3 regions of the Azospirillum sp. NS33 genome follow, and region 2 is predicted to be linked to each of the others. Evidence: predicted binding sites of a transcription regulator. Region 2 holds the regulator's gene; each other region holds the start of a gene.
The links. Region 2 encodes LexA, which represses DNA repair genes until DNA is damaged. Its sites were predicted from a motif close to ATGTTCTANTTTGGTTC; they were not measured.
Positions count from the first base shown of each region.

Region 1: AC6H2I_RS29105 (PA0069 family radical SAM protein) is a predicted target of LexA. The motif match lies at 4,159-4,175, and genes of this name have one in related genera.
Region 3: AC6H2I_RS24910 (Y-family DNA polymerase) is a predicted target of LexA. The motif match lies at 5,606-5,622, and genes of this name have one in related genera.

Region 1 covers NZ_BAAKJB010000055.1:5,213-12,668, reverse strand. Annotated here, with positions in the region: gene AC6H2I_RS29120 (putative nucleotidyltransferase substrate binding domain-containing protein) at 1-79, opposite strand, end outside; gene AC6H2I_RS29115 (sodium:solute symporter family protein) at 250-2,013, opposite strand; gene AC6H2I_RS29110 (DUF4212 domain-containing protein) at 2,032-2,292, opposite strand; gene AC6H2I_RS29105 (PA0069 family radical SAM protein) at 3,052-4,134, opposite strand; gene leuA (2-isopropylmalate synthase) at 4,401-6,113, opposite strand; gene AC6H2I_RS29095 (hypothetical protein) at 6,658-6,912, shown strand; gene AC6H2I_RS29090 (c-type cytochrome) at 6,952-7,335, opposite strand; gene AC6H2I_RS29085 (PQQ-dependent sugar dehydrogenase) at 7,452-7,456, opposite strand, start outside.
Region 2 covers NZ_BAAKJB010000037.1:2,542-9,997, forward strand. Annotated here, with positions in the region: gene trpC (indole-3-glycerol phosphate synthase TrpC) at 1-656, shown strand, start outside; gene moaC (cyclic pyranopterin monophosphate synthase MoaC) at 708-1,193, shown strand; gene AC6H2I_RS25000 (molybdopterin molybdotransferase MoeA) at 1,190-2,425, shown strand; gene lexA (transcriptional repressor LexA) at 2,584-3,375, shown strand; gene AC6H2I_RS25010 (ComEC/Rec2 family competence protein) at 3,406-5,505, opposite strand; gene gltA (citrate synthase) at 5,762-7,078, shown strand; gene AC6H2I_RS25020 (glutathione S-transferase family protein) at 7,286-7,456, opposite strand, start outside.
Region 3 covers NZ_BAAKJB010000036.1:49,260-56,715, reverse strand. Annotated here, with positions in the region: gene AC6H2I_RS24940 (TAXI family TRAP transporter solute-binding subunit) at 1-36, opposite strand, end outside; gene AC6H2I_RS24935 (HupE/UreJ family protein) at 147-740, opposite strand; gene AC6H2I_RS24930 (TonB-dependent siderophore receptor) at 825-3,308, opposite strand; gene AC6H2I_RS24925 (FecR family protein) at 3,423-4,427, opposite strand; gene AC6H2I_RS24920 (RNA polymerase sigma factor) at 4,432-4,950, opposite strand; gene AC6H2I_RS24915 (hypothetical protein) at 5,058-5,510, opposite strand; gene AC6H2I_RS24910 (Y-family DNA polymerase) at 5,652-7,187, shown strand; gene AC6H2I_RS24905 (error-prone DNA polymerase) at 7,225-7,456, shown strand, end outside.

The sequences.
Region 1 (7,456 bases), on a different contig from region 2:
CCAGCACGCCCGGAGGCAGCAGGTCGAACGGGTGGTGCCTGGCCAGGAAGGCGCTGGTGTCGGCGGATGCGGCGTCCATGTCGGACTCCCGGGTGGGATGGGCGGTCTGCCTCGGGCGGCCGCGGCGGCTGCCGTCCTCGGCCATCGGTATACCCCCAATCGGCGCGAAAAAGAAGACGGGCCCCGGGGAGACCCCGGGGCCCGCGTCGATGGGCGGCGCGTGGCGCGCCGCCCCGGCGCGCGTGATGATCAGTGGCTCTGGGCCGCCCCCGCACCGGAGGGCAGGCGGATCATCTCCACCAGGTCCTGCACCTCCTGCGGCGGCGCCGCCGTCGCCTTGCTGACGAGGAAGGCGACGACGAAGTTCAGCAGCATGCCGACCGCCCCGATGCCTTCCGGCGAGATGCCGAACAGCCAGTTGGCCGGGATGTTGTCGGCCATCGGCGCGATGAACACGCCCTTGAAGTAGATGATGTAGCCCATCGTGAAGACCAGGCCCGTGATCATGCCGGCGATGGCACCTTCGCGGTTGATGGTCTTGGAGAAGATGCCCATCAGGATGACCGGGAACAGCGAGGACGCGGCCAGACCGAAGGCGAAGGCGACGACCTGGGCGACGAAGCCCGGCGGGTTGTAGCCGAGGTAGCCGGCGATCAGGATGGCCCCGGCCGCGGCGATGCGGCCGGCCATCAGCTCCGACTTCTCGGACATGTCCGGCGTCAACGTGCTTTTCAGCAGGTCGTGGGAGATGGCCGAGGAGATCACCAGCAGCAGGCCGGCGGCGGTGGAGAGCGCGGCGGCGATGCCGCCCGCGGCCACCAGGGCGATGACCCAGTTCGGCAGCTTGGCGATCTCGGGGTTGGCGAGCACCATGATGTCGCCGTTCACCGTCAGCTCGTTGCCCTGCCAGCCGTAGGAGGCCGCCCTTTCGGCGAAGGCCGGGTTCTTGTCGTTGTAGTACTGGATGCGGCCGTCGCCGTTCTTGTCCTCGAAACTCAAAAGGCCGGTCGGCTCCCAGCGCTTGAACCACTCCGGACGGGTCTCGTAGACGAGGTTGCCGTCGGGCGCCCCGACCTCGCCGGTCTGGATGGTGGTGGTCAGGTTGTAGCGGGCCATCGCGCCCACCGCCGGGGCGACCGTGTAAAGCAGGGCGATGAAGACCAGCGCCCAGCCGGTGGAGGAGCGGGCGTCACGCACCTTCGGCACGGTGAAGAAGCGGACGATGACGTGGGGCAGGCCGGCCGTCCCGACCATCAGCGCCAGGGTGATGGCGAAGATGTCGATCATGCTCTTGTTGCCCGCGGTGTACTCGGCGAAGCCGAGCTCCGTCACCACCTGGTTGAGGCGGTCGAGCATGAAGCCGCCGTCGGTCAGCTCCGAGCCCATGGCGATCTGCGGCAGCGGGTTGCCGGTGAGCTGGAAGGCGATGAAGACCGCCGGCACCGTGTAGGCCGCGATCAGGACGAGGTACTGCGCCACCTGGGTGTAGGTGATGCCCTTCATGCCGCCCAGCACCGCGTAGATGAAGACGATGCCCATGCCGACGATCAGGCCGGTGAGGATGTCGACCTCGAGGAAGCGGGAGAACACGATGCCGACGCCGCGCATCTGGCCGGCGACGTAGGTGAAGGAGATGAAGATCAGGCAGACGACGGCGACGAGGCGCGCCGCCTTGGAGTAGTAGCGGTCGCCGATGAACTCGGGCACCGTGAACTTGCCGTACTTGCGCAGGTACGGGGCCAGCAGCATGGCCAGCAGCACGTAGCCGCCGGTCCACCCCATCAGGTAGACCGAGCCGCCGTAGCCGAGGAAGGCGATCAGTCCGGCCATCGAGATGAACGACGCGGCGCTCATCCAGTCGGCGGCCGTGGCCATCCCGTTGGCGACGGGGTGCACGCCCTTGCCGGCGACGTAGAATTCGCCGGTGGTGGACGCCTTCGCCCAGATGGCGATGGCGATGTAGAGCGCGAAGCTGGCGCCCACGACGAGGTAGGTGAGTGTCTTGAGATCCATGGTCCGGCGACTCCCCGATCAGTCTTCGTGCACGCCGTGATCGCGATCGATCTTGTTCATGCGCGAGGCATAGAAGAAGACCAGGGCGATGAAGACGTAGATCGACCCTTGCTGTGCGAACCAGAAGCCGAGCTGGAAACCGCCGATGCGGATGCTGTTCAGCGGTTCGACGAGAAGGATGCCGAAGCCGTAGGAGACGATGAACCAGACGACGAGGCAGCCGAGGATGAGGCGCAGCGATTCCTTCCAATAGGCGATTGCGGAGTTGCTTTTATCCACATTGTATTTGTGGTCATTCATGGAGTGTCCTCCCACGACTCAATGTTGGTCGTTGCACTTCACGGGCCGGTGATCGGCAACGGCCCGTGGATGCTCCCCAGGGCGAATGCCCTTACACGCGACAATCAGATACAGGATTTCATCTTCCGCGTCGAGAAAAACGCGAAATGCCAATCGTATTGGCATGAAATTGTTTGCCGGGCGCAACGCGGATCCACCGAGTCGCAAAATGTTTGGCCGGCCAGCAATGGCCCCGGAGCGGACCGGCGGCCGCGGTATACCGCCGAACAGGGGCCGGCCCGGCGCGGGGAGGGCAGTGGTCAAATGGAAACGTTGCCTTCGCGTAAGTATCCCCGGGCAAAATAGAACCGATGACGACGGCACAATAGTCCAGCCGGGGGCGAGAATGCACCGTGATGATGGGCCGCCGTCGGTGCCGCGCCACGCGAAGCACACCGCTATCCTTCGTGACGTGGCGTGGTCCGGAATGCTCCGCTTGTCGGCACGTCAGTTGTGCGCCCACGTTCCACATCGTGGAACGACGGAGACGTCCAAAGACAAGAGCCACATCGTTGTCTTGATCAACTGTGCCGCGGTTCGACCAGAAGGGGGGCTCGGGGGGCGCCGGGGGCGCCGGGCTTTCCCGATGATTTGGGGTTGCCATGGAATGACGCGCGGCAAGGGACCGTCTCGGAAATTTCATACTTCGGGATGCGACCGGAATCCGGCCGTCGCCGGACGGGCCGGGGCCGGCGCCGCTCAGAACAGGGTGAGCTGGTCGCCCGGGGCGGGCGGGACGCGGAAGCGGCTGGTGTCCAGGCCGCCCCACCGCCCGCCCAGGCCGAGGCGGCGGCAGGCCAGGGCGAAGCGCCGTGACAGCATGGCCGCGTACGGGCCGCGCCCGCTCATCCGCACCCCGAATCCGCTTTCGTAGAGCGCCCCGCCCCGGCACGCCCGGATCAGCCCCAGCACCCGTTCGGCGCGGTCGGGCGCGTGCTCGCGCAGCCACTCTTCGAACAGCGGACCGACCTCGCGCGGCAGCCGGACCAGGATCGTGTTGGCGCCCCGCGCCCCGGCCGCGGCGGCGGCCGCGAGGATGCCCTCCATCTCGTGGTCGGTGAGGCCGGGGATCACCGGGGAGACCAGAACGGCCACCGGCACCCCGGCGTCGGCGAGCCCGCGGATGGCCTCCAGCCGCCGCGCCGGGGAGGAGGCCCGCGGCTCCAGGCGCCGGGCCAAGCCGCGGTCCAGGGTGGTGATCGACACGCAGACATGGACGAGGTTGCGCGCGGCCATGCCGGCCAGCAGGTCGCGGTCGCGCAGGACCAGGGCGGATTTGGTGACGATGCCGACCGGGTGCTGGTGGGCGTCGAGCACCTCCAGCACCCGGCGGGTCAGGCCCAGCGACCGCTCGATCGGCTGATAGGGGTCGGTGTTGGCACCGAGCGCGATGGTGGAGGGCCGATAGCCCTTTGCCCGCAGCTCGCGGGCCAGCAGCTCCGGGGCGTCGGGTTTGTGGAAGAGGCGGGTTTCGAAGTCCAGGCCCGGCGACAGCCCGAGATAGGCGTGGCTGGGCCGCGCGAAGCAGTAGATGCAGCCGTGCTCGCAGCCGCGGTAGGGGTTGAGCGAGCGCTCGAACGGCACGTCCGGCGACTCGTTGCGGGCCAGCACGGTGCGGCTGGTGTCGACGGACAGCGTGGTGCGCAGGGGCGGCAGGTCGTCGTCGACCGCCGACCCCCACCCGTCGTCCACCGCGGTGCGGGTGGACCGTTCGAATCGCCCGTCGGGATTCCCGACGGCGCCCCGTCCCTTGCGCGCGCGATCCGGCACTGCATCGACCATGGGGCGAGGATGCCATCGCGCATGGAACGTATCAAGAACATTTTGGCGTGGCCTGCCACCGCGCGTCAGCCGGCGCCAGCGGGTGCCGGCGCCAGCGGGGGCCGGCGCCAGCGGGGGCCGGCGTCAGCGTCAGCCGGCGTCAGCGGCGGCCGGCAGGGGGGCGGCAGCGGCGGGCGCCGGCGGCGGCGCCCGTGTGGGGTCCCGTCCCTCCCCCACGACGGGCGCGGGGGAGGGTGGGGCGAACCCGCTCTGGCGGCGCGGCACCGTCAGCGGGTTGCTCGGTTGGCTGCGCTCACCAGGGCGCGCAGCGATGCGGTGACGATGTCGGGGTCGATGCCGACCCCGAACAGGGTGCGGCCGTCGCCGGTGCGGACCTCGACGTAGGCGGCGGCCTGGGAGTCCTCGCCGGTGGTGACCGCGTGCTCGCGGTAGTCGACGACGTGCAGGTCGATTCCCATGTCGCGGCGCAGGCTGTCCAGGAAGGCGTCGATGGGCCCGGTGCCGCGGCCGCGGATGGTGACCGGACGGCCCTCGCGCATCAGCACCGACGTCAAGGCGCGCGGCCCCGAGCCGGGCCCGCGCGGCTCGGTGGCGTGCTCCACCAGCGCCAGCGGCCGCTCGTTGTCCAGGTATTCGGCCCGGAACGCGTCCCAGATGCGGCCCGGCGTCAGCTCCTTGCCGGTCTCGTCGGCGATCGCCTGGACCGTCTTGGAGAACTCGATCTGCAGGCGCCGCGGGATCTGCAACCCGTACTCGGTCTCCAGCACATAGGCGATGCCGCCCTTGCCGGACTGGCTGTTGATGCGGATCACCGCCTCGTAGCTGCGGCCGATGTCCTGCGGGTCGATCGGCAGGTACGGCACCTCCCACTTGCCCGAATTGGATTTGGCCAGCGCCTTCAGGCCCTTGTTGATGGCGTCCTGGTGGGAGCCGGAGAAGGCGGTGAACACCAGCTCGCCGGCGTAGGGGTGGCGCGGGTGGACCGGCAGCTGGGTGCAATGCTCCGCGGCGCGGCGGACGGCGTCGATGTCGTCGATCACCAGCCCGGGGTCGACGCCCTGGGTGAACAGGTTCAGCGCCAGGGTGACGATGTCCACGTTGCCGGTGCGCTCGCCGTTGCCGAACAGGGTGCCCTCGACCCGGTCGGCCCCGGCCATCAGCCCGAGCTCGGCCGCGGCGACGCCGGTGCCGCGGTCGTTGTGGGGGTGCAGCGACACGATGAACCGGTCGCGGTCCTTGATGGTGCGGCAGAACCACTCGATCTGGTCGGCGTGCACGTTGGGCGTGGACATCTCCACCGTCGCCGGCAGGTTGACGATCATCCGCCGTTCCGCCGTCGGCTGCCACACCGCGGCCACCGCCTCGCAGACCTCCACCGCGAAGTCGAGCTCGGTCCCGGTGAAGCTCTCCGGCGAATACTGCAGGATCACCTCGGTTTCGGGATGCTGGGCGGCCATGGCCTTGACCAGCCGGGTGCCGGCCACGGCGATGTCGACGATGCCCTGGCGGTCCATGCCGAAGACGACGCGGCGCTGCAGCTCGGAGGTCGAATTGTAGAGGTGGACGATCGCCCGCTTGGCGCCCCGGATGCCGTCGAAGGTGCGCCGGATCAGCTCCTCACGGGCCTGGGTCAGCACCTGGATGGTCACGTCGTCGGGCAGGCGTCCGCTTTCGATCAGGTCGCGGCAGAAGTCGAAATCGGTCTGCGAGGCGGCGGGGAAGCCGACCTCGATCTCCTTGAAGCCCAGGGTGACCAGCAGGTCGAACATCGCCCATTTGCGCTCCGGCCCCATCGGCTCGATCAGCGCCTGGTTGCCGTCGCGCAGGTCGACCGAGCACCAGGCGGGGGCCCGGTCCAGGGTGCGGTTGGGCCACTGGCGGTCGGGCAGGGTGACCGGGCGGAAGGGGGTGTACTTCTCCGCCGGCATGCGCCGGGCGGTGGTGGCGGGCGTCCCGCGCGAGGTGATGGCGTGGTTCATGGTGCTGCTGCTCCCTGGGCCCCCGCGAAAGGGGGTGTCGTGTCGGGGTCGGTCGAGGAACCGGCGCGGGTCACGGCCGCCGAGGAGCCGGACAGGCTCGGCGGCCGCCGGTAAGTCGCAGCGTGGGCAGGGTTCCGGTGAACCGGGGAGCCGAACGTCGACGGTGGGGGCTCATGGGAGGGGTGGCTTCGACCTGTTGCATGCATGGGGAAACGCGAAGGGCCCGGACGCTGTCAGCGCGCCGGGTCCGTAAGTCGAAGCGTGTCCGTGCGGTCGAAGGGTCCCATGGCCGGTAATCTGCGGTCGGGTGGTGCGGCTGTCAAGGCGCGATGCCGCATGGGTGTCGCGGCCCGTCCGCGCGGCGACCGGGGCCGGCGCTAGGCCGAAGGTCGGCCCGCCCCATCGGAACGGGTGACCCAGGCCTGCCGATCTGATGACGCACAATGCGCCGCTCGACGGGAACGCCGGCCGCCACCACATGGGTTTGGAACAGGACCGGCAACTGCATGAGGGTGGTCTTCCCATCGGGACGGCCAGGACGCGCATGAACATCGTCTATGCCTACCCCAGCGCAAAGGGGCACCATGTCCAGTCCGACGTGATCGGGCTGTTGCGGGCGCGGTTCGGCGGCGTGGAAACGCGCGCCACCGAAATCCGCGAGTCGCTGCACGGCCACGGCACCGACACGGTGGTGACGGTGGCCGTGGGCGAGGTCCACCGGGAGGCGGCGCTGGCCACCGTGCGCATGCACCCGGCGGTGATCGACGCCGCGGCGGAGAGCCTGGGCGAGCGGGTCTGACGCGGCCACCCCGTCCAGGCCACCCTCCCGGGCATCCGCTCACCGCCGCCCGGTCACGGCGATCTCGAATCCGGCGTACCAGGCCGCGAGCGCGGCGATGTCCTGGTCGGACAGGGTCTTGGCGATCACGTCCATCTGCGGGTTGCGCCGGGTGCCGGCGCGGAACGCCTTCAACTGTTCGGCCAGGTACCAGGCGTCCTGCCCCGCCAGGTGCGGCACCCGCGGCATCGGCGCCACCCCGTCCCGGCCGTGGCAGGTTTGGCAGACCCGGGCCGCGGCCGGTGCCGGCGGAGGGGGCGCCGCCGGAGGGTCCGCGGCGAGAGCCGGGACGGCGCCGACCGCACCCCACGCGGTGGCGACGACCACGAGCAGCGCCGTCCGCGCGGGGCGGCACGGGGCGGAGGGCAGGGACGCTGGGGGCATGGGCGGACGGGTCCTGATCGAAAGGAATCCTGGTCGGACGGGGCCCGGTGGCAGGCGGCACGGCGGGGTGATCCGGTGCCGCGGGCCGGGGCGGTGGGCGCCCCGGCCCGCGCCACTCAGG
Region 2 (7,456 bases):
CCGTCGCCGACGGCCGCTACGGGCTGATCGCCGAGATCAAGAAGGCCAGCCCGTCCAAGGGCGTGATCCGGCCCGACTTCGACCCGCCGGCGCTGGCCCGCGCCTACGCGCTGGGCGGCGCGTTCTGCCTGTCGGTGCTGACCGACGAGCCCTACTTCCACGGCCGCGACGAGTACCTGGTCGCCGCGCGCGCCGCCGTCGACCTGCCGGCCCTGCGCAAGGACTTCATGCTCGACCCCTACCAGGTGGCCGAGGCGCGGGCGCTGGGCGCCGACTGCATCCTGCTGATCATGGCCGCCCTCGACGACGGCCAGGCGGCGGAGCTGGCCGCCGCCGCCCATGGCTGGGGCATGGACGTGCTGGTCGAGGTCCACGACCGCCCGGAGCTCGATCGCGCGCTCCGGCTGGACGTCGCGCTCTATGGTGTGAACAACCGCAATCTCAAGACCTTGGCGGTCGATCTTGCGACAACGGAAGACCTGGCGCCGCATCTGCCGGCGGGCCGCACCCTGGTCGCGGAAAGCGGCTTGAACAGCCCGGCGGACCTGGCGCGCATGGCACGGATCGGGGCGCGCTGTTTCCTGGTGGGCGAATCCCTGATGCGCCAGGACGACGTCGCCGCCGCAACACGCGCCCTGCTGGCGGACCCCGCCTGAGCGTCGCGGCGGCCGGATCACGGAGACGACCTGCGGGTCGGGGGAGGCGCGATGAGCGGCGGGTTCACCCATTTCGACAGCGAAGGCCGGGCCGTCATGGTCGACGTCTCGGACAAGGCGTCGACCGCGCGCACGGCCACCGCGCGCGGCAGCGTGCTGATGCAGCCGGAGACGGTGCGGCGCATCCTCGACCGCGGGTTCAAGAAGGGCGACGTGCTGTCGGTGGCGCGGCTCGCCGGGATCATGGGCGCCAAGCGCACGCCCGACCTGATCCCGCTGTGCCACCCGCTGATGCTGACCTCCGTCACGGTCGACCTGACGGTCGATCCCGCCCGCAACGCCGTGGACATCGAGGCGACCTGCCTGGTGACCGGGCAAACCGGCGTGGAGATGGAGGCGCTGACCGCGGTGACGGTGGCGGCCCTGACGGTCTACGACATGTGCAAGGCGGTCGACCGCGGCATGACCATCACCGAGGTCCGCCTGGTCCACAAGGCCGGCGGCAAGAGCGGCGACTGGGGCGCGGCACCGGCATGACGCCGCCGCTCCTGAGCGTGGACGAGGCGCGGGCGCGCATGCTGGCCGCCTGCCCGCCCCTGCCCGCCGAAACGGTGCCGCTGACCGCGGCGCTGGGCCGGGTGCTGGCCGAGCCGGTGGTGGCCCGGCTGACCCAGCCGCCCTTCGCGGCGTCGATGATGGACGGCTGGGCGGTGCGCGCCGCCGACGTCGCCGGGGCGTCGGCCGGCGCCCCGGTGATCCTGCGCCGCGTCGGCGAGGCCGCCGCCGGCCATGCCTTTCCCGGCACCGTCGGGCCCGGCGAGGCGGTGCGGATCTTCACCGGCGCGCCGCTGCCCGCCGGCGCCGACGCGGTGGTCATGCAGGAGGACTGCGAGCCCGCCGACGGCGGCGCCGGGGTGCGCGTCGGCCGCGCCGTGGCGCCCGGCCGCTTCGTCCGCCCGCCCGGCCTCGATTTCACCGCCGGCAGTGCGGTGCTGGCCGCCGGCCGCCGGCTGACCAGCCGCGACGTGGCGCTCGCCGCCGGCGCCAACGTGCCCTGGCTGTCGGTGCGACGACGCCCCCGCGTGGCCGTGCTGGCCACCGGCGACGAGGTGCGCCTGCCCGGCGACCCCCTGGGCCCGAGCCAGATCATCAGCTCCAACGCCTTCGGCCTGTGCGCCCTGGTGGACTCCCAGGGCGGCGTCGCCCACAACCTGGGCGTCGTCGCCGACGACCCCGCCGCCCTGGCCGAGCGGGTCGCCGCGGCCGACGGCGCCGATCTTCTGGTGACCGCCGGCGGCGCCGCCCAGGGCGACCACGACCTGGTGCGCGGCCTGATCGGCGGGGCGCCGGCCGTCCACGGCGTGGCCATGCGGCCCGCCAAGGGCATCCTGTTCGGGCAGGCCGCCGGGCGCCGCCTGCTCGGCCTGCCGGGCAACCCGGTGTCGGCGGCGGTGGCCGCGGTGCTGTTCCTCAAGCCCATGCTGCGGGCCTTTCAGGGGCTGCCCGCCGAGGACGGGCCGCAGCGCTTCGCCCGCCTGGCCGCGCCGCTGCCGGCGAACGGTGACCGCGCCGACCATGTCCGCGCGACGCTCTCCTGGACCGATGACGGGGAGGCCGTCGCCACCCCGTTCCCCCGCCAGGACGCCGCCATGACCACCCGCATGGCCTGGGCCGACGCTCTGGTCCTGCGCCCGCCCCACGCGCCGCCGGCACGGCAGGGCGACCGGGTGGCGATCCTGCCGCTCGGCGGTGGCTTTCTGGAGCTTTGACCAGACGGCGACTCGGCGGTTATCTTTTCCACCGGGGCACCGTTTCAGGCTTGACGAGGCCGCGGAACCAAACTAGAACAAACCAAGTCGTTTTACATTTGTTCCGATTCGGTTCGGCCATCTGGTTCCGCCGGTTCGCCCGGTTCGGGGAGGCACGCATGCTCACGCGCAAGCAGCAGGAACTCCTGCTCTTCATCCACGAGCGGTTGGGACAGGGGGGCGTCTCGCCCTCCTTCGACGAGATGAAGGACGCGCTGGGGCTGAAGTCCAAGTCGGGCATCCACCGCCTGATCACCGGGCTGGAGGAGCGCGGGTTCATCCGCCGCCTGCCGCACCGCGCCCGGGCGCTCGAGGTGACGCGCCTGCCCGAGGGCATGGAGCAGCCCCGCCATGCCGCCGCGGCCGCCGCGGCCGCCGCGGCCGTGCCGTCGCCCGGCGCGGCGGACGCCGCCCCGCCGGGCGATGCGGCGGCGGCGGTGCGGGCGCCGCGGCCGCGGTTCCAGCCCAACGTCATCCGCGGCGATTTCTCCGGCGCCATGCCGGGGCGCGAGGTGGTGGCGCCGGCCGAGACGGTGCAGCTGCCGCTCTACGGCCGGATCGCCGCCGGCACGCCGATCGAGGCGCTGCGCGACGGCTCGGCGGTGGTCGACATCCCCGCGACCATGCTGACCCCGGGCGAGCATTACGCCCTGGAGGTGTCCGGCGATTCGATGGTCGAGGCGGGCATTCTCGACGGCGACACCGTGGTGATCCAGCGCTGCGACACCGCCGACAGCGGCGCCATCGTGGTGGCCCTGGTCGACAACCACGAGGCGACGCTGAAGCGGCTGCGCCGCAAGGGCCACACCATCGCCCTCGAGCCCGCCAACGCGGCCTACGAGACGCGCATCTTCGGCGCCGACCGGGTGCGGGTGCAGGGCCGGCTGGTCGGGCTGATCCGCAAGTACTGACCGCCGCGCGCCGTGCGGCGGGGGGAACGCTCACCGCCCCGTCCAGGGCCGTTCGCCGCGCCAGCTCCGGGCGTCCTCCACCCGCACGCCGGCGGGCGACAGGTAGAGGGCGTGGGCGCCCTTGCGCCAGCGGTCCCAGCGGTCGACCACCACCGGCGCCCGGCAGCCGCCCGCCGCCTCGACGCTGACGACGGCGTCGGCGAGGCCGCAATCCTCCACCAGGGCCTCCGGGGCGCGGACCAGGGCCACCGCCCGCCCCGCCGCACGATAGACGCAGCCCAGGGCGTCGCAGGAGAGCCGCCCGTCGGCGCTGCGCCCGGCCGTCGGCCACGGCGCCGCGCGGGCGCGGGCGCCGTCGCGGCGCAGCCAGACGTCGGCGGTGAAGCGCTGTCCGCGGGCCGACGAGAAGGACAGGCCACCGTCGGCGGTGCGCACCGCGACCAGATCGCCCTCCCCGGCGACCAGCACGTCGGGCCGCTCCATCAGGGCCGGGGTGGCCAGGCCGAAGACCAGGCACGGCACGCCGAGCAGCCGCCAGGGCCGCCGCCACAGCGCCAGCCACAGGCCGCCCAGGGCGACGACCGCCACCCCCCAGGCCGGCATCGCCGGCACCACGGCGACGGCGCCCGGCAGGGCGCTCACCGTCTCCGCGGTCCACAGCACGGCGGCCACGCCCCAGCCCATGACGACCAGCGCCGGCGCCTCCAGCCCCAGCGGCATCAGCAGATAGGCGGCAAGCCCCGCCGGCATCACCCAGAAGGACGTCACCGGCACCGCCACCAGATTGGCCAGGACGCCGTAGAAGGTCACCGTCTGGAAGTGATGGAGCGCAAAGGGTGCGGTCGCCGTCGAGGCGACCACGCTGGTCAGCGCCAGCCCCCCGGCGTAGAGGGCGGCCCGGCCGATCCAGCCCTGGCCGGTGCGCCACCGCGCCAGGCCCGGCGCCACGAGCTCGTAGGTGGCGATCAGCGCCACCACCGCGGCGAACGACATCTGGAAGCTGGGTCCGAGCATCCCGTCGGGCAGGACCAGCAGGACGACACAGGCGGCGAAGGCCACCAGGCGCATGCTGAAGGGGTCGCGGTCCAGCATGACCGCCGCCAGCACCACCCCGGTCATCAGCACCGAACGCAGGGTCGGCACCGGCGCGCCCACCATCATGGTGTAGGCGACCGCGGCCACCAGCCCGGCGGCGGCGGCGATCTTCTTGATCGGCCAGCGCAGCGCCACCGGCTCGACCAGGGCCAGCAGGGCGCGCACCGCGAAGAACACCAGCCCGGCGACGAGGCCGATGTGCAACCCGGAGATCGACAGCAGGTGGGCCAGCCCGCTGTCCCGCATCGCCTGCAGGGCGGGCTCGGGAATGCCCGAGGGCTCGCCGTTCAGAAGCGCCGTGGTGATGCCGCCGGCCGGCCCCTCGACGATCGCCGCGACCCGCGTGGCGACGGAGTCGCGCGCCGCCTCCAGCGCCACCTGCACCGCCTGCCAGCCGCCCGGCGGCGGCGCCTCGACCAGGTCCGGCCGGCCCAGGGCGTAGCCGACGGCGCCGATGCCGTCGAAGAAGGCGTGGCGGCGGAAATCGAAGGCGCCCGGGGCGGCCGGGGCGGGCGGCGGGCGCAGCGAGGCCCGCAGGCGCACCACCGCGCCGGGCGGCGGCAGCGCCCCGCGGGCGAGCAGGCGCACCCGCACGCGGCGGGGCGTCGCCGCCGGCTCCAGCCCCTCCACCACCGGGTCGGCCAGCACCACCCGCCCGCCGCGGGCCTGGCGCTCGACGTCGACGACGCGTCCGGTGACCGCCACCGCGCGGGTGGCGCGCTCCAGCAGGGGGGCGGCGACCAGCGCCGTGCGCGCCTGCGCCGCGGCGAAACCGGCGGCGATCGCCAGCACCGCCAGGGCCGCCGCCAGCACCGCCGGGCGCCGCCGGGCGGCCCATGCCGCGGCGGCGGCCAGCGGCAGCAGGGCCGCCGCCGGCCAGGCCTCCGGCTCCGCCGGCAACGCGAAATAGACGGCGATGCCGGTGCCGAGCCCGACCGGCGTCCACAGCGCCCAGCGGTCGCGCTCGGCCGCCAGCAGCGTGGCCAGCGCGCCCCGCCGGTTCCCCGCCATCGCCACCGCCATCGCGTCACTCACCGCGGCACCGCCCTGCCTCCATGGAATGGCTCCCACCGGCGCGTGAATGTGTTAAATCTCCGCGGCACCCTGGCGGTGCCACGAACAGGACACCGACGCCGATGCCCGCGGACGCCCATCGCAGCCGAACGCCACCCCCGGGCGACGCGGGCGCCGGCGATGTCCCGTGCGTTGATATCCGGCGGCCGCGGAACTATGCTGCGCCGATTCTGCACGGGCGGGAAGGCCCCCAACCCATAAATAAGGACGTGCCGAGATGACCCAGAACGAGTCGTCGTCCAACGACACCGTCACCCTGATCGACAACCGCACGGGCAAGCAGGTGACGCTTCCCGTCATGCACGGCTCGACCGGCCCCAGCGTGATCGACATCCGCAAGCTTTACGCGGAGACCGGCCATTTCACCTACGATCCGGGTTTCACCTCGACCGGCAGCTGCGAATCGCAGATCACCTACATCGACGGCGACGAGGGCGTCCTCCTCCACCGCGGCTATGCCATCGACGATCTCGCCGAGCACTGCGACTTCCCCGAAGTGTGCTTCCTCCTGCTGAACAACCACCTGCCCAACGCGGCGGAGAAGCAGGAGTTCGAGAACATCATCCGCCGCCACACCATGGTGCACGAGCAGCTGACCCGCTTCTTCAGCGGCTTCCGGCGCGACGCCCACCCGATGGCGGTGATGTGCGGCGTGATCGGCGCGCTCTCGGCCTTCTACCATGATTCCACGGACATCGACGATCCGGTGCAGCGCAAGATCGCCGCGCACCGCCTGATCGCCAAGGTGCCGACCATCGCCGCCATGACGTACAAGTACGCCATGGGCCAGCCCTTCATGTATCCGCGCAACGACCTGACCTACGCGGAGAACTTCCTCTACATGACGTTCGGCACGCCGTGCGAGCCGTTCAAGGTCAACCCGATCCTGTCCAAGGCCATGGACAAGATCTTCATCCTGCACGCCGACCACGAGCAGAACGCGTCGACCTCGACGGTCCGCCTCGCCGGCTCGTCGGGCGCCAACCCGTTCGCCTGCATCGCCGCCGGCATCGCCTCGCTGTGGGGCCCCGCCCACGGCGGCGCCAACGAGGCCGTGCTGAAGATGCTGCAGGAGATCGGCTCGGTCGACCGCATCCCGGAGATCGTGAAGCGGGCCAAGGACAAGAACGACAACTTCCGCCTCATGGGCTTCGGCCACCGCGTGTACAAGAACTACGACCCGCGCGCCCAGGTCATGCGCAATACCTGCCACGAGGTTCTGGGCGAGCTCGGCGTCAAGGACGAGCCGTTGCTCGACATCGCCATGGAGCTGGAGAAAATTGCGCTCGAGGACGACTACTTCGTCGAGAAGAAGCTGTACCCGAATGTCGATTTCTACTCCGGCATCATCCTCAAGGCGATGGGCTTCCCGACCAGCATGTTCACCGTGCTGTTCGCGGTGGCGCGCACCGTCGGCTGGATTTCCCAGTGGAAGGAGATGATCGAGGACCCCGTCCAGAAGATCGGCCGCCCGCGCCAGCTCTACACCGGCCAGACCAAGCGCGCCTACGTGCCGCTTGCCGAGCGTGGCTAACCGGTCCACGACGCAGTTCGGAACGGGTGGCTCCGGAGGAGCCACCCGCCCCCCGCCGGAGGCCATCGTTCCGGCCCGCCGCCTGCGGTTCGCGTCCGTGGCCAACGACAACAAGGCGCCCTTGCGCCACCGCGTGGTGCGCGCGGCGGTGCTGGCGACGGTGCTGTCGGTTCTGGCCGCCGCCGCCGGCCGGGCCCTGGGCTGGTTCTAGCCGGCGCCCACCGGGTCCAGGGTGATGGGAATGTGCCGCTCCTGCGTCGCGACGCGGTCGAGCCAGGTCCGCACCCGCGGGTACCCCCCGAGATCGAATCCGCCCTCGTGCGCCACGTGGGTGTAGGCGTAGAGCGCGATGTCGGCGACCGTCAGGCCATGGCCGAC
Region 3 (7,456 bases), on a different contig from region 2:
GGCGGGGCGGGCGGCGTGGTCGGGGTCGCGCGGCACGGCGGTCCTTCCTCGGGCAAACAGGCCGCCCCCGCCTTGCGGGCCGGGGCGGGGCACGGGAACCGGGACACAAGATACCAGCCCCGTGCCTTTTTCAAGGCGACCCGGGTCTAAAGGACGCCGGCGAGGTCCAGAACGCCGACCACCGCGACGGCCACGCCACACATCTGGACGGCGCGCGTCGACACCGCCTGCCACAGCACCGCCACCAGCCCGACCCCGGCGGATGTCAGCAGCAGCACGGCGCAGGCGAAGCCGGCCCACGCGGCGGGGGGGCCGATGCGGACGTAGCCGTGGAACACCGCCGCCACCGCGGCCAGCACCATGGCGAGCACCAGCGGGGCGCGCACCGCCCCAGCCACCAGGGCGCCCAGCACCACCAGCGATCCGGCCAGCCCCTCCGCCGCGTAGGGCAGGCGCACCCCGGCCTGGGCCGCCAGGGCGGCGGCCAGCGCCGCCACCAGCGCCGCCAGCGGCAGTTGCCAGGCCGCCGCCCCGCCGTTCTGGCCGGCCCACAGGCCGATGGCCAGGAATCCCAGGAGGTGGGACAGCACCACCAGCGGGCCGAGGAACCCGCCGCCGAAGGCGGTGCCGGTCAGCACCGTGCGCGCCTCCGCCGGCGCCGCCGCCAGCAGCACGGCGGCGGCGAGCGCGCCGCCCCACCGGGCGCGGGAGCAAGGGTGGTCGGTGCGGCGATGGTCCATGGGTCCGGTCTCCGTGGCGTCCGTGCCGTCCTGTTTAGACGGATGGACGCCGCGGAGAAAGGGCCGGCTCGCCGCGGCCGACGATCACCAGCGGTAGGTGAGGGTGGCCAGGACCTGGCGGCGGTTGCCGTAGAACACCGTGTCGTCGTAGAAGCCGGGGGTGAAATACTCCTTGTCCGTCAGGTTTGTGGCGTTGACGGCGAGGCTCGCGCCGGCGAGCTCCGGCCGCAGCGCGCCGAGGTCGTAGCGGACGGCGGCGTCGAACAGGGTGTAGCCCGGCACCTTCACCGTGTTGGCGGCGTTGTAGGAGCCGCCGACCCGGCGCACGCCGGCGCCCAGCCCGAGGCCGCGCAGCGGCCCGTCGGTCACCGTGTAGTCGGCCCACAGCGCCGCGGTGTGGCGCGGCACCGACGCGGGCGTCAGCCCGACGCTGCTGGTGGTCGAGCCGCTGGCCGGGTTGTCCTTGGTGATCTCGGCGTCGGTGTACGCATAGGACGCGATGACGCTCAACGCGTCGGTCAGCGCCACCTTGCCTTCCAGCTCGACGCCCCGGCTGCGAACCTCCCCTTCCTGCACCGAGAAACCGGAATAGAGCGGATCGTTGGTGACCACGTTCTCCTGGGTGAGGTGGAACAGCGCGACGCTGACGACGCTGTCCCACCCCGAGGGCTGGAGCTTCACGCCGATCTCGTACTGGGTGCCGGTGGTGGGCTGGAACATCCCGCCGCCGCGTTGCGGCGCGTAGGTGCCGCTGCTCGGCTGGAACGAGGTGGCGACGCTGGCGTAGGGGGCGAGGCCGTTGTCGAAGAGGTGGACGACGCCGGCGCGGCCGGTGAAGGCCTGGTCGCGGGACGATTGTTCGGTGTCGGCGAGGCGGTCGTAGGAGGTGCTGCGCACCCAGTCCTGCCGCCCGCCCAGGGTCACCACCCAGCCGCCGTAGCGGATCTGGTCCTGAAGATAGACGCCGACCTGATCGACCGTGCTCTTTTCCGACGCCCAGGGCGCGGCGTAGACGAAATCGGTGACGCCATAGACCGGGTTGAAGATGTCGATGGTGGCGGTGTTGATGGAATTGCGCCGGGTTTCCTTCTGCCAGTAGGTGCCGTAGTCGACGCCGGCCAGCAGCGAATGGGCGAGCGGGCCGGTGGCGACGGTGCCCTGAACCGCGGTGTCGACCAGGATGCTGCGGGCCTCCTTCGGCCGGTCCTGGACGCCGATGGGGTAGAAGCGGCCGTCGACCAGGGACACCGGCCAGGTGGCCGCCCAGGCCGAGCGGAAGTCGACGTCGGTGTGGAGGTAGCGGGCGTTCTGGCGGACGCTCCACCCCGGCGCGAACGCGTGCTCCACGTCGTAGCCCACCGCGGTGTTGCGGACATGCCATTCCGACAGGCCGGGTTCGCCGAGGTAGAGGTCGAAGGGGATCTGGCCGGCGGGGTTCTCGTACAGGCTGCCGACCATCGGGATGCTCTGCTCGGCGCCGCTCAGCCTCAGGTCGAGGTGGCTGGCGAGCACCGTGACCCGGGTGCGGTCGTCGGGCTGGAAGGTCAGCGCCGGGGCGACGTAGACCCGGTCGTCGGGGGCGTGGTCGACCTGGGTTCCGGAGTCGCGGGCCAGCGCCGTCAGGCGGTACTGCCAGCGCCCCTCGCCGTCGAGCGGCCCGCCGAAATCGGCCGCTCCCTGGAGGCGGTCGTGGCTGCCGCCCTGGAGCTGGACCTCGTGCAGCGGCGTGCCGGTCGGGCGCTTGGTGGTGACGTTCACCAGCCCGCCCGGCGTGCCCTGCCCGAACAGCACCGAGGCCGGCCCCTTCAGGACGTCCACCTGCTCCAGCCCGTAGGGCTCGATGGTGGTGTCGTAGGGGTTGAAGCTGGCGCGCAACCCGTCGCGGTAGAGGCTGAACAGGCCGGCGTCGCGGAAGCCGCGCAGGTAGATGTCCGGGGCGCCGGGACCGCCGGGGTAGTCGATCACGCGCACGCCCGGGGTGTACGCCAGCGCGTCGTTGAGGTCGTCGGCGGCGCGCCGGTCCAGCTCGCCGCGGGTCACCACCGACACCGATTGCGGCACCTCAAGGAGCGGCGTGTCGGTCTTGGTGGCGGTGATGCTGCGCTGCGGCACATACGTCTCGGCCGCCGCCCCGCGCCCGGCCGTGCCCTCCACGGTCACGGGATCGAGGGTCATCGCCCCCCCGGCCGCCGGCGGCAGCAGCGTCACCGCCGCCGGACCGGTGACGCGCCAGCCGATGCCGGTGCCGTCGAGCAGCGCGCGCAGCGCCTCCTCGGCCGTGGCGGTGGCGGCCAGGCCGCCGCTCGCCCGGCCCGCCACCGTGTCCGGGGCGTAGGCGATCTGCAGGCGGGCCTGGCGGCCGAGCGCCTCCAGCGCCTGCTCCAGCGGCCCCGCCGGGATGGCGAAGGCGATGGGGCGCGTCACGGCCCCCCGGGCGGTGGCGCTCGGGGAGGCCGTCCCTTGAGCCGCCGCCGCCGCCGGCATGCCAGCGGCCAGCGCCGTCCCCAGGCACGCCGCCACCACGCGGCGGGTGCGCGCCCCGCCGGCCTTGCTCCGTGAAACGCCCATCCTGTCCTCTCGATCCGGTTCGTCGCCGCGTCATGCAGGTGCGACGCATTCTCATGAACCAGGACGGACGAGGCCGCCGGCTTTCAACAGCGCCGGCCGAAAAAAACGTGCCGGTCAGCCCGCATCGACCAGCAGAAGCCAATCGGCCAGGCGGCGCACCCGTCCGCCATAGGGGTGGACGGCGGCGCGCAGGGCCGCCTCGGGCCGGGTCAGGTCGAAGACCCCGGACACCGGGCGGCGGCCGATGGCGTCGTCCAGCACGAGGATGCGGCCGGGGTACCAGCGCCCCAGTTCGCCGGCGACGTCGGCGATCGGCCGGCGGTCGACCATCAGCATGCCGTCGCGCCACGACGCCACCCGGTCGGGCGCGGTCCGGCCGGTCTGCGCGGCCGTTGCGCCGTCGTCGGCCGCCGCCAGCCACTCGCCCGGCCCCAGCGCCGCGTCGGGTGCGGGGGCGGCGCCGGGGGCGCCGTCCACACGGGCATAGGCGCGGCCCCGGGTCACCGAGACCGCGGCGCGTCCGTCGTGGCGGCGCAGCTCGAAGGCGCCGTCCGCCGCCTCCACCCGCAGCCGGCCGGCAACGGCGGCCAGCGGCCGGTCGGGATCGGTGCGCGCCTCCACGAAGGCGAGTCCGTCGAGCATCTCCAGCCGCCGTGCCGCGCTGCCATCGATGCGCGCGACGCTGTCCGGACCCAGCGTCATCCGGCTGCCCTCGGCGAGCGGCACCTCGCGCGTCTCGGCCGTGCCGGTGACCAGGTCGCCGCGCAGGCTGCGCAGCGCCGGCGGGGCCAGCGCCAGCCCGGCCACCCCGGCCGCCAGCGCCCCCGCACCGGCCAGCGCGGCGCGCCGGCCGAGGCGCGGTCCCCGGGTGGGCCCGGGGTGGTGAAGCGGGAGGGGAACGGCGGCCATGGCGGGGCCGGGCGGCAGCGCGCCGGCGACCCGCCACACCCGCTCGGCTTCCGCCCACCGGGCGGCGTGGGCCGGGCTGCGGGCGCACCAGCGGCGCGCCTCGCGGTCCGCGGCGGCGGGGTCGGTCAGCGCCTTGACGCGGAGGACGGCCTCGATCGCCTCCTGCCAGAGGGGGTCGCCGGAGGGCGGGGTCGCGGATCGGTGGGGCACGGGGTCAGGCCTCCGGGGCCTCGTTCAGCGCGGTGCGCAGGGCGGCGTAGGCGTCATGGATCATACGCCAGACCACGGTCACGGACACCCCCAGCTCGCGGGCGATCTCGGTCTGGCTGCGTCCGCCCAGGCGGTGCATCTCGAAGGCCCGGCGGGTGCGTTCGGGCAGGGCGGCGATGGCGGCCATGGCGCGGGCCAGCTCCTCGCGGTCGGCGGCGGCGGTTTCCGGCGACGGCGCCGGCGCCACGAGGCCGGCCAGCGCCGCCTCGCCGTCCTCGGCCGGGCGGGCGACGCGGCGGTGGCGGTGATGGTCGATGGCGAGGCGGGCCGCGGTGGTGAAGAGATAGGCCCCGGCGTCCTTGATCTCCGGCGTCGCCGGGGCGCTGCGCATCAGCCGCATGAAGCATTCCTGGACGAGGTCGGCGGCGTCCTCGCGGCACGGCACGCGCCGGGCGAGGAAGCGCAGGAGGTCCGCGCGGTAGCGCCGGAACAGGCCGTTGACGTCCAGTGTCGCTCCCACCACCACGGCCCCCCGCCCTGCCCCGCACCCCACAGGCTTAGCGAAGCTGCGAACGACTCGCAATGTCAAAGCGGCGGAAGGCCGGGATCAAAGCGGCGGAAGGACGGGCGTCACCGCGCCAGGGGATCGCGCGTCAGGTCGTTGAGGCGCTGCTGGCGCTGCATCAGGTCGCGTTCCTGGAACGGGTCGAGGCGGCCCAGCGCGCGGTCGTGGCGGAGCCGGTCGAGGGCGGGCTGGTCGAGGTCGCGCTTGAAGGCGTCGGTGGCGCCGCGGATGTCGGGCGGCAACGGGACCGGCGCCGGCGCCGGTCCGGCGAGGGAGGGCGACGGCGGCGGGGTGGAGCTGCCGCGCCGCGCCGGCGGCCGGCCCTCCGGCGGCGGCGGGCGCTCCCCGGCCGGCGTGTCGCGACCGGCCTCGGGCGAAGGCACGGCCGGAGCGGCGGCGGGCGGCGGCTGGTCGCCGATTCGCCCACCCGGGGTGTAGGTCTGGAACTCGGCGGCGGCGGCGCTTCCGGCGGCGGCGCAGAGCACCGCCAGGGCCGGCAGCAGCATGGAAAGCGTCATGCCCGCCATATCGGGGCCAAGCCCCAATGCGGCAAGCCCGCCTTGCGGCGTAGGCATCCCCTGGGGACTCCACGGGGACCGCGATTCGCCCTATCATGTTCCTGTTTTGTTCGTATTCATGGGGTGCGGAAGGAGGACGGCATGGCGCGGCGCATCCTGTCGCTGTGGCTGCCCCGGCTCGCCACCGACGCGTGGGCGCGCCGGCAGGACGAGGGGGCGGGCGGCCGCCCGGCCGCCGCGGTCCTGGCCGAGCGGGGCCGGCGGGTGGTGGTCGCGGTCAACCGCGTGGCGGAGCAGGCCGGGGTGCACCCCGGTGCGACGCTGGCCGACGCCCGCGCCGTGGAGCCGGGGCTGGCCGCCTTCGACGCCGACCCCGAGGGCGACGCCCGCCGGCTCGACCGGCTGGCCGACTGGGCGCTGCGCTACACGCCGTGGACGGTGCCGGACGGCGGCGACGGGCTGCTGCTGGACGTCACCGGCTGCGCCCATCTGCTGGGCGGCGAGCAGCCCCTGCTGCGCGACCTGGCGGGGCGGCTCGCCGCCGCCGGCTTCGAATCGCGCGCCGCCATCGCCGACACCCCGGCGGCGGCCTGGGCGGTCGCCCGCTGCGCCGCAGCACCGCTGCGCGCCGTGCCCCCCGGCGGCCAGCGCGCCGCGCTGGACCCGCTGCCGGTGGCCGCCCTGCGCCTGCCGGCGGCCGCCGCGGAGGGGCTGGCGGCGGTCGGCCTGCGCCGCATCGGCGACCTTCACCCGGTGCCGCGCGCCGCCCTGGCCGCCCGCTTCGGCGAGACGGTCGGCCGCCGCCTCGACCAGGCCCTGGGCCGCCTCGACGAGCCGCTGTCGCCGCGCCGGCCGGTGCCGGCCCACGCCGCCCGCCTCGCCTTCCCCGAGCCGATCGCCGCCCCCGACTCGCTGGCCGGTGCCGCCCGCTGGCTGCTGGAGCGCCTGTGCGCCGGGTTGGAGCGGACCCAGGAGGGGGCGCGCCGGCTGGTGCTCGACGCGCACCGCGTCGACCGCCGCCTCGACGACCCGGCGCAGAGCCTCGCCATCGGCACCGCCCGGCCCCGCCGCGACCCGGCGGGGCTGCTGCGCCTGCTGGGCGAGCGGCTGGAGCGCCTCGCTCCCGGCCCGGGGTTCGAGGCGATGATCCTGACCGCCCCCGAGACCGCCCCCCTCGGCGCCACCCAGATCGGCCTGGACCGTCTCGGCGAGGATGGCGACGCCGCCCCCCTGGGGGAGCTGGTCGACCGCCTGGGCAACCGGCTGGGGCCGGAGTCGGTGCTGCGCCTGGTGCCGCGCCAGAGCTGGCTGCCGGAACGGGCGGTGGCGGGGTGCCCGCCGCTGGGGACTCCGCCAGGGGCACCGCCGGAGGTGCCGGCCTGGCCGGCCGGCCGGCTGCGGCCGGTGCGCCTGCTGGCCCCGCCCGAGCCGGTGGAGGCGATCGCCCCCATCCCCGACGACCCGCCGGTGCTGTTCCGCTGGCGCGGCGCGGTGCACCGCGTGCGCCGCGCCGACGGGCCGGAGCGCATCGAGGCGGAATGGTGGCGCCAGGAGGGGGAGCCGCGCGACTACTACCGGGTCGAGGACACCGACGGGCGTCGCTTCTGGCTGTTCCGCCACGGCCTCTACCGGCCCGGCGTCAAGGCCGCCTGGTTCCTGCACGGGTTCTTCGGATGAGGGACGGGACGGCCATGCCCGCGACGGGGAGGGTCCCTTGACCGCCCGCTACGCCGAGCTGCAGGTCACCACCAACTTCACCTTCCTGGAGGGCGCCTCCCACGCCGACGAGCTGGCGCTGACCGCGGCCAGCCTGGGGCACGCGGCGCTGGCGGTGACCGACCGCAACAGCCTGGCCGGGGTGGTGCGCGCCCATGTCGCCGCCAAGGCCAGCGGGCTGCCCCTGGTGGTGGGCTGCCGGCTCGACCTGACCGACGCCGGCAGCCTGC